Regions from separate parts of the Streptomyces sp. NPDC018964 genome, predicted to be linked through region 1. Evidence: riboswitches for the same ligand, from Rfam matches in the RefSeq annotation. Region 1 holds a riboswitch; the other holds the start of a gene.
What was found. Region 1 has a riboswitch for S-adenosylmethionine ahead of ACH5AO_RS15595 (aminotransferase class V-fold PLP-dependent enzyme). Riboswitches for the same ligand answer to the same signal wherever they lie in the genome.

Region 1 (4,204 bases):
GCCGCGGTACGGGTGCCTCCGGCGGACTGGGCGCCGGGCTCGCCGCCCTGGGCGGGTCCCTCCTGCCCCGCTTCCAGGTCCTGCTGGACCACCTCGACCTGGACGCCCGGCTGGCCCGCGCCGATCTGGTCGTCACCGCGGAGGGCGCCCTGGACCACCAGACGCCGCGCGGCAAGGTCCCGGCGGAGGTGGCGCGCCGCGCCAAGCTGTCCGGGCGGCCGGTGCTGGCGCTGGCGGGGACGCTCGGGGAGGGGGCGGGGGAGGTGCCGGGCGTGGACGCCTGCCACGGCATCCTGCCCGCGCCGATGGCTCTGGCGGAGGCGCTGGTGCGGGGCGCGGAGCTGCTCACCGACGCGACGGAGCGCGCGCTGCGCATGATCGTCCTGGGCGCGCGCCTGCCGGCGACCACCTAGGTTTTTCGCCCCCGCCGCCCCTTCCCGTTCCCGTCCCCCGGGGGCGCTGCCCCCGGACCCCCGCTCCTCAAACGCCGGAGGGGCTAAATCTCAGCCCCTCCGGCGTTTGAGGAGCGGGGTCTGGGGCGGAGCCCCAGGTTCGGGACGGGAAGGGGCGGCGGGGGCGAAAGAAATCACCCGCGGGCGGAGGTGTCCGGGACGCAGCGGCCGTCCACCGTCCGGTAGGACCACCTCGCCCCGTCCCGCACCAGCTCCCGCACCGCCCGCACGAACCGCTCCACGTGCTCGTCCGGCGTCCCCGCCCCGAAGCTCACCCGGATCGCGTTGAGCGACTTCTCCCCGGGCCCCGCCTCGGGCGCCCCGCACTCCCCCTGCGCCCCCGCGTCACCACCGAGCAGCGTCCGCACCAGCGGGTGCGCGCAGAACAGCCCGTCCCGTACGCCGATGCCGTACTCGGCGGAGAGCGCGGCCGCGAAGTGGGAGCTGTTCCAGCCCTCGACGACGAAGGAGAGCACGCCGACGCGCGGGGCGTCGTCCCCGAACAGGGACAGGAAGCGCACCTCGGGCACGTCCGCGAGTCCCGCGCGCACCGCGCCGATCAGCTCCTCCTCGCGGGCGACCAGGGCGTCGAACCCGGCCTCGGTGAGCGCCGTGCAGGCGGAGGCGATGGAGTACGCGCCGATGACGTTGGGCGATCCGGCCTCGTGGCGGGCGGCGCCGTCGTGCCACTCCACGTCCACTCCCCCGTCCCCGCGCCGGGTGACCCTGCGGCTGGCACCGCCGCCCGCGAGGTACGGCTCGGCCTCCCGGAGCCAGTCGGCGCGGCCGGCCAGCACGCCGGAGCCGAAGGGGGCGTACAGCTTGTGCCCGGAGAAGGCGACCCAGTCGACGTCCAGGTCACGGACGCTCACCGGGTGGTGCGGGGCGAGCTGGGCGGCGTCCAGGACGATCCGGGCGCCGTGCGCGTGCGCGGCGGCGGCCAGTTCCCGTACGGGCCACAGCTCGCCGGTGACGTTGGAGGCGCCGGTGACGCAGACCAGGGCCGGGCCGTGGGGGTCACGGTCGGCGAGGGCGCGCTCCAGGGTCTCCACCGCCTGCCGGGGGCTGCGCGGGGCGTCGAGGAAGGTGACGCGTGCTCCGCGCCAGGGCAGCAGGGAGGCGTGGTGCTCGGTCTCGAAGACGAAGACCTCGCAGCCGTCGGGGAGCACGGTGGCGAGCAGGTTGAGGGAGTCGGTGGTGGAGCGGGTGAACACCACCTGGTCCCCGGTGCGGCAGTCGAGGAAGTCCGCGACGGTCCGGCGGGCGTTCTCGAACAGGTCGGTGGAGAGCTGGGAGAGGTATCCGGCGCCCCGGTGGACGCTGCCGTAGTACGGCGCGTAGGCGGCCACGTCGTCCCAGACCCGCTGGAGGGCGGGGGCGCTGGCGGCGTAGTCGAGGGCGGCGTAGGTGACCTCGCCGCCGGTGACGAGGGGGACGGTGACGTCCCGGCCGAGGACGGGCAGGGGGGCGCGGACGGACGTGTCGGCGGCGACGGACATGGCACAACTCCCGGTGAGGCAGGCGGAATCTCCGCGCGAGCGCACATCGCTCGAGCGCGGAGGGAGGGGAAAAGGGGTGCGCGGAGGCGGGGCTCGGCAGCCCTGGCCCTGTCGTGACGTTCCCGGCGTCCGCCCGGAGGTCGGGCCGCGTGGCGTCAGGTGCGTGCCCTCGGCGTGCCGGTCCCCGAGCCCCGTACGGGATGTACTCGGCTCAGGTCCCGGTGCGGCGGAAGTGCGTGCACGGCGTCACGCGACGGGCGGGAACGGGCGACAGGGCCTAGCGCATTCGCTTGCTCACGGAAGACTCCTCGACGACCAGGACCCCTGGTGTACGAGGGGCCCGCGCTTGCCGTGGGCCTTGCTGCTCACGGCCTGGTCTTCACCCGGGGCACCCCGCCACGGACGGAGGGTTGCCGGACAGCCGGCCGGGGCCTGATGGCTGTCACTCATGACCTGGACAGGAAAGTACGTGAAGTGATCGACGTCCCGCAACCCGTGTCCGGATCGCGGGACGTCCCGCGGCCCGACGGGAGGACCTGCCCGGCGGATCGGCCCGAAGGAAACCGCCGGTGCCTCACAGCCCCGGTCAGCGAGGACGATGAAAGTACCCCGCGCGGGGAACCCGCCGGGCGGGCCTTACGCGTTGCTGGCGGCCACCCAGCGCTCCAGGACCCGCTTGGCGGCCCCCGAGTCGATCGCCTCGGCCGCCTTCGCCATACCGGCGCGGATCCGCCCCGTCAGGGTGCCGTCGCCGGGCTCCAGGGCCACCAGGGCCGCCGCCGAGTTCAGCAGCACCGCGTCCCGCACGGGACCCGGTTCGCCGTCGAGGAGCCGGCGGGCGACCTCGGCGTTGTAGGAGGCGTCGGCGCCGCGCAGGGCCTCCACGGGCACCAGGTCGATGCCGACGTCGCGCGGGTCGAAGGTCTCCTCGTCGACCTTGCCGTCGCGGACGACCCACACTCTGGAGGTGGCGGTGGTGGTCAGCTCGTCGAGTCCGTCGTCACCGCGGAACACCAGCGTGGAGTTGCCGCGTTCGGCGAAGACCCCGGCCATGATGGGCGCCATCCGCAGGTCGGCGACCCCGACCGCCTGTGCCTTGACCCGCGCCGGATTGGCCAGCGGGCCGAGGAAGTTGAACACCGTGCGGATGCCGAGCTGGCCGCGGGCGGCGGCGACGTGGCGCAGCGCCGGGTGGAACTTCACCGCGAAGCAGAAGGTGATCCCGGCCTCCTCGGCGACCTCGGCGACCCGTCGCGGGGTCAGCTCCAGGTTGACGCCGAGCTTCTCCAGGACGTCGGAGGCGCCGGACGCGGAGGAGGCGGCCCGGTTGCCGTGCTTGACGACCTTCGCGCCGGTGCCGGCCACGACGATCGAGGACATCGTGGAGATGTTGACCGTCTTGGCGCCGTCCCCGCCGGTGCCGACGATGTCGACGGTCGCGCCCGGCACCTCGATCACGTTGGCGTGGTCGTACAGCGCCCGCACGCAGCCGGTGATCTCCTCGACGGTCTCGCCCTTGGCCCGCAGGGACACCGCGAACCCGGCGATCTGCGCGTCGGTCGCCTCGCCGCGCATGATCAGGTCCATCGCCCAGGCGGTGTCGTCGGCGGACAGGTTCCGTCCGTCCAGGAGTCCGTTCAGCAGGGCGGGCCAGGAGCGGCCCGCCGCGGTGTCGCCTCCAGCGGGGGTCACAGCGCTCATGGCCGCTCCTGACGGTCGTGGAAGGGTCGCGGGGACCCGGCAGGTCCCGGGCCCCACCCTATCGAGGTCCGGGGACGGCGAAGGGCCCCCGTCCGCAGAACGGACGGGGGCCCTTCGCCGTCGTGTGGCGACTGGGGTGAGGTGCCGAAGGGGATCAGTGGTGGCCGTGGCCGCTCGTGATCTCCTTGTACTCCTCGACGGTCGGCTTCGGGATCTGGGCGTCCTCGCCGTAGTAGCCCTTGCTCAGCTTGGCGCGCAGCTTCTCGGTCGCCTTCACCTTGCGCCGGACACCGTTCTCGTCGACCTCGGGGCCGATCTCGAACGGCTTGTACTGCTCGTGCGCGGTGAGGGTGTACATCTGCTCCTGGCTGAGCGGCTCGTGCACCTCGATGAACTCACCGTGCGGCAGGCGCTTGATGATGCCCGACTCGCGGCCGTGCAGCACCTTCTCCTTGTCCCGGCGCTGCAGGCCGAGGCAGATCCGCTTGGTGACGACGAACGCGATGACCGGTCCCACGAAGAAGCCGATGCGGACGAACCAGGTGACCGCGT
Region 2 (4,204 bases), on a different contig from region 1:
TCGGTCCGGTCGACCCGGACGATCGTCCGGCGCCCCGCGCCGATCTCCTCCCGCAGCGCGGTGATCCGCTCCTCGACGTCCGCCTCGTGGGAGCGGGCGCGCAGGAAGTCCGCGTCGGCGCCCAGGCCGTGCACGCCGACGCGCGTCTCCCCGAGGCCGTCCGCGAAGCGTTCGCAGCACGCGGTGAACGCGTCCGCCCAGCGGCGGGTGAGGAAGCCGAGCCGGTCGGCGCCGAGCATGCCGCGCAGTACCTGCCGCGCGATGTCGTCGGGCAGCAGCGCGAAGTACTCCGGCGGCGCCCACGGCGTGTGCGAGAAGTGCGCGATGCGCAGGTCGGGGCGGAGCTCGCGGAGCATCCCGGGGACGAGGGTGAGGTGGTAGTCCTGGACGAGGACCGCCGCGCCCGGCGCCGCCTCCTCGGCCAGCGCCTCGGCGAACGCCCGGTTGTAGGCCTCGTACGACGCCCACCGCCGGCGGAACTCCGCGTCGAAGACCGGCTCCAGCGGCGTCTGGTACAGCATGTGGTGCACGAACCAGAGCACCGAGTTGGCGATCCCGTTGTACGCGTCGGCGTGCACGTCCGCCGGGACGTCCAGCATGCGCACGCCGTCCTCGCCGACCCCGCGCCGCACCGCCTCGCGGTCGCCGTCGGACAGCGCCGAGCACACCCACAGCGCCCCGGCGTCCGGCCCGATCGCCGACAGCCCGGACACCAGCCCGCCGCCGCCCCGCCCGGTCCGCAGCGAACCGTCGTCCTCCACCGTGTACGAGACGGGTCCGCGATTCGACGCGACCAGCACCTGAGCACCCTGAGCAGCCTGCGTGACAGCCATGGATGTCACCTAGCCCGGCCCCGGAGACCTCAAACGCGCGTGATCGGCCGTATACGGGTCAGGCCACCCTCCGCGCCCGGTACTCCGCGATCTCCGCCATCGGGGGCCGTTCCTCGGTGTCGACGGAGTACGTACGGGGTTCGAAGGTGTCGCCGGTGCGCTCGAACTGGGTGAGGGACGGGCGGATCAGATGGCCGCGGGCCAGGCGGAGCTGGGCGGTGCGGTAGATGGCGGCGGCCATCCGGCCGAGGGCCTGGCCGTCCTGGTGGCGGTGGATACGCACGCCGACGTCGACCTGGGCGAGGGCGTCCAGGCCGGCCAGGTGCAGGGCGTCGACCAGCATGCCGAGCTCGACGCCGTACCCGACCGGGAACGGGAGCTGTTCCAGCAGGCTCCGGCGGGCCGCGTACTCGCCGCCGAGCGGCTGGACGAAGCCGGCGAGCCGGGGCCAGTGCATGTTCAGCAGCGGGCGGGCCATCAGCTCCGTGACCCGGCCGCCCTGACCGGCCGCCGAGCCGAGGGGGCGGTCGTACATGGCCTTGACCAGCTGCACGTCCGGCTCGGTGAGCAGCGGGCCGACGATGCCGGAGACGAAGTCGGAGGAGAACTCCCGCAGGTCCGCGTCGACGAAGCACACGATGTCGCCGCGGGTGACGAGCAGGGAGCGCCACAGCACCTCGCCCTTGCCGGGGACCGCCGGTATCCGGGGCAGGATCGCGTCCCGGTGCACCACGCGCGCGCCCGCGGCCGCCGCCACCTCGGCCGTGCGGTCGGTCGAACCGGAGTCGACCACCACCACCTCGTCGACCAGCGGGACCTGGAGCACCAGGTCGTGCCGGATCGCCGACACGATGTCGCCGACCGTCGCCTCCTCGTCGAGCGCGGGCAGCACCACGCTCACCGTCTGCCCCGTCGCGCGCTTCGCCGCCAGCATCCGGTGGAGCGGGCGGTCGGCCACCGACCAGGACCGGTCGGTCAGCCAGCGCTCGACTTCTTCCAGCACGGTCCCGGACTCCTCACTGGCCTGTGATCCATCTCGCGGTTCGGACGACTATCTCAACCATGCAGGCCTTCGGTTACAGTCTTGAACAACGCCGATGACCACCGCATGCCGGGGTCACCGCGCGGAAGACAACTGAACACCGCTCATCCAGAGGGGCAGAGGGATACGGCCCGATGAAGCCCCGGCAACCCTCCAGTCGGTTCTTGTCACACGGACGTGGCGAGGCTCCCGGCTAGGGAAGGTGCCAAATCCGTCTCACGGCGAGGTGCGTCGTGAGGAAGATGAGGAGAAAGGGCCTCGCCTCCATGGCTGTGCAGACCGTTGCAAGCACCACCGATTCCGCCGCCGCGAACTCCGTCGACCTGGGCCCCGCCGCCGCGCTCTCCTGCCGCGAATGCGGACACCGGGTCCCCCTCGGCCCCGTCTTCGCCTGCGAGGAGTGTTTCGGCCCGCTGGAGATCGCGTACGACTTCTCGGCCCACGACGCCGAGGAGCTCCGCAAGCGGATCGAGGCGGGACCCGCGAACATCTGGCGCTACGCGCCGCTGCTGCCCGTCCCGGCGGACGTGGCGGCCAAGCCGAACCTGAACCCCGGCTGGACCAAGCTCGTCCAGGCCGACAACCTGGCGCGTGAGCTGGGCGTCGACGCCGGCAAGCTGTTCGTCAAGGACGACTCCGGCAACCCGACGCACTCCTTCAAGGACCGTGTCGTCGCCCAGGCCATCGAGGCCGCCCGCGCCTTCGGCTTCACCACCCTCTCCTGCTCCTCCACCGGCAACCTCGCCGGCGCGGTGGGCGCCGCCGCGGCCCGGGCGGGCTTCCGGTCCTGCGTGTTCATCCCGCACGACCTGGAGCAGGGCAAGGTCGTCATGGCCGCCGTCTACGGCGGTGAGCTCGTCGGCATCGAGGGCAACTACGACGACGTGAACCGTTTCTGTTCCGAGCTGATCGGCGACCCGGCCGGCGAGGGCTGGGGCTTCGTCAACGTCAACCTGCGGCCGTACTACGCGGAGGGGTCCAAGACCCTCGCGTACGAGATCTGCGAGCAGCTCGGCTGGCGGCTCCCGGACCAGATCGTGATCCCGATCGCCTCCGGCTCGCAGCTCACGAAGATCGACAAGGGGTTGCGGGAGCTGATCGAGCTCGGTCTGGTCGAGGACAGGCCGTACAAGATCTTCGGCGCGCAGGCCGAGGGGTGCTCGCCGGTGTCCACCGCGTACAAGGCGGGGCACGACGTCGTCCGCCCGCAGAAGCCGGACACGATCGCCAAGTCGCTGGCGATCGGGAACCCTGCGGACGGGCCGTACGTGCTGGACATCGCCCGTCGGACGGGCGGGGCGGTGGAGGACGTCACGGACGGGCAGATCGTCGACGCGATCAAGCTGCTCGCCCGGAGCGAGGGGATCTTCGCGGAGACCGCGGGGGGTGTCACGGTCGGCGTGACGAAGAAGCTGCTGGAGAGCGGGGCGCTCGACCCGTCCCTGACCACGGTCGTGCTCAACACCGGGGACGGTCTGAAGACGCTGGACGCGGTGGCCGGCACCGGGCTGACCGCGACGATCCGTCCCAGTCTGGAGTCGTTCCGTGAGGCCGGGCTTGTCTGAGTCGTTCGTCCGCGGGTCCGTTGTGGCCGGCCGTGCCCGCGCGGCGGCAGCCGCATGTCACACACCGTCCCGCGCCCCCAGGGTGCTGTCCCTTCCGGAGGTTTCGAAGTGAGCGTGACTGTCCGTATCCCCACCATCCTGCGCACCTACACCGGTGGGCAGGCCGAGGTCGCCGCCGAGGGCGCGACCCTCGGCGAGGTCATCTCGGACCTGGAGAAGAACCACGCCGGGATCGCCGCCCGGGTGCTGGACGACCAGGGCAAGCTGCGGCGGTTCGTGAACGTGTACGTCAACGACGACGACGTGCGGTTCGAGCAGGGGCTCGAGACGGCCACCCCGGACGGGGCCGGCGTGTCGATCATCCCGGCGGTGGCCGGAGGCTGATCATTACCTTCGGTAATGACGGTTACCCGGTGTCCGGGTCATTGCCCCCTCCGTGAGAGAAGCGGAGGGGGCAATTCCATGGGATTGAGCGCGGTAGAGTTGGGGAACGCGCTCCCGGTCCATCGACCGGAAACACTGATTTCCTGCCGCGGGTCCGACTGAATGCAGCCAAAGTGTCGGCCCTTTCGCGCCATTTGCGCCCTTTGTGCGGCCCGACTTGCCCTGGAATCGGGTGAATTCTCACCACATTCCGGACCGGCGCCGCCAAGATTTCTCGTCCGACTGACCTGTTGCAGACGGCAGTTGGACAGATACATTCAGCCGCGGTCGACGCGTTCCGGCGCACGCCCCCAACCATTGGGGGGTGAGGTCTGACCCGG

Region 2: it holds a riboswitch for S-adenosylmethionine, as region 1 does, so the genes downstream of both, thrC (threonine synthase) here and ACH5AO_RS15595 (aminotransferase class V-fold PLP-dependent enzyme) in region 1, are expected to answer to the same signal.

The regions. Positions count from the first base shown of each region.
Region 1 covers NZ_JBIRYZ010000008.1:76,711-80,914, reverse strand. Annotated here, with positions in the region: gene ACH5AO_RS15600 (glycerate kinase) at 1-413, shown strand, start outside; gene ACH5AO_RS15595 (aminotransferase class V-fold PLP-dependent enzyme) at 587-1,951, opposite strand; SAM riboswitch class IV at 2,289-2,405, opposite strand; gene trpD (anthranilate phosphoribosyltransferase) at 2,588-3,652, opposite strand; gene ACH5AO_RS15585 (cytochrome bc complex cytochrome b subunit) at 3,807-4,204, opposite strand, start outside.
Region 2 covers NZ_JBIRYZ010000025.1:10,543-14,746, forward strand. Annotated here, with positions in the region: gene ACH5AO_RS30375 (trehalose-6-phosphate synthase) at 1-833, opposite strand, end outside; gene ACH5AO_RS30380 (glucosyl-3-phosphoglycerate synthase) at 892-1,836, opposite strand; SAM riboswitch class I at 1,977-2,124, shown strand; gene thrC (threonine synthase) at 2,142-3,440, shown strand; gene ACH5AO_RS30390 (MoaD/ThiS family protein) at 3,549-3,824, shown strand.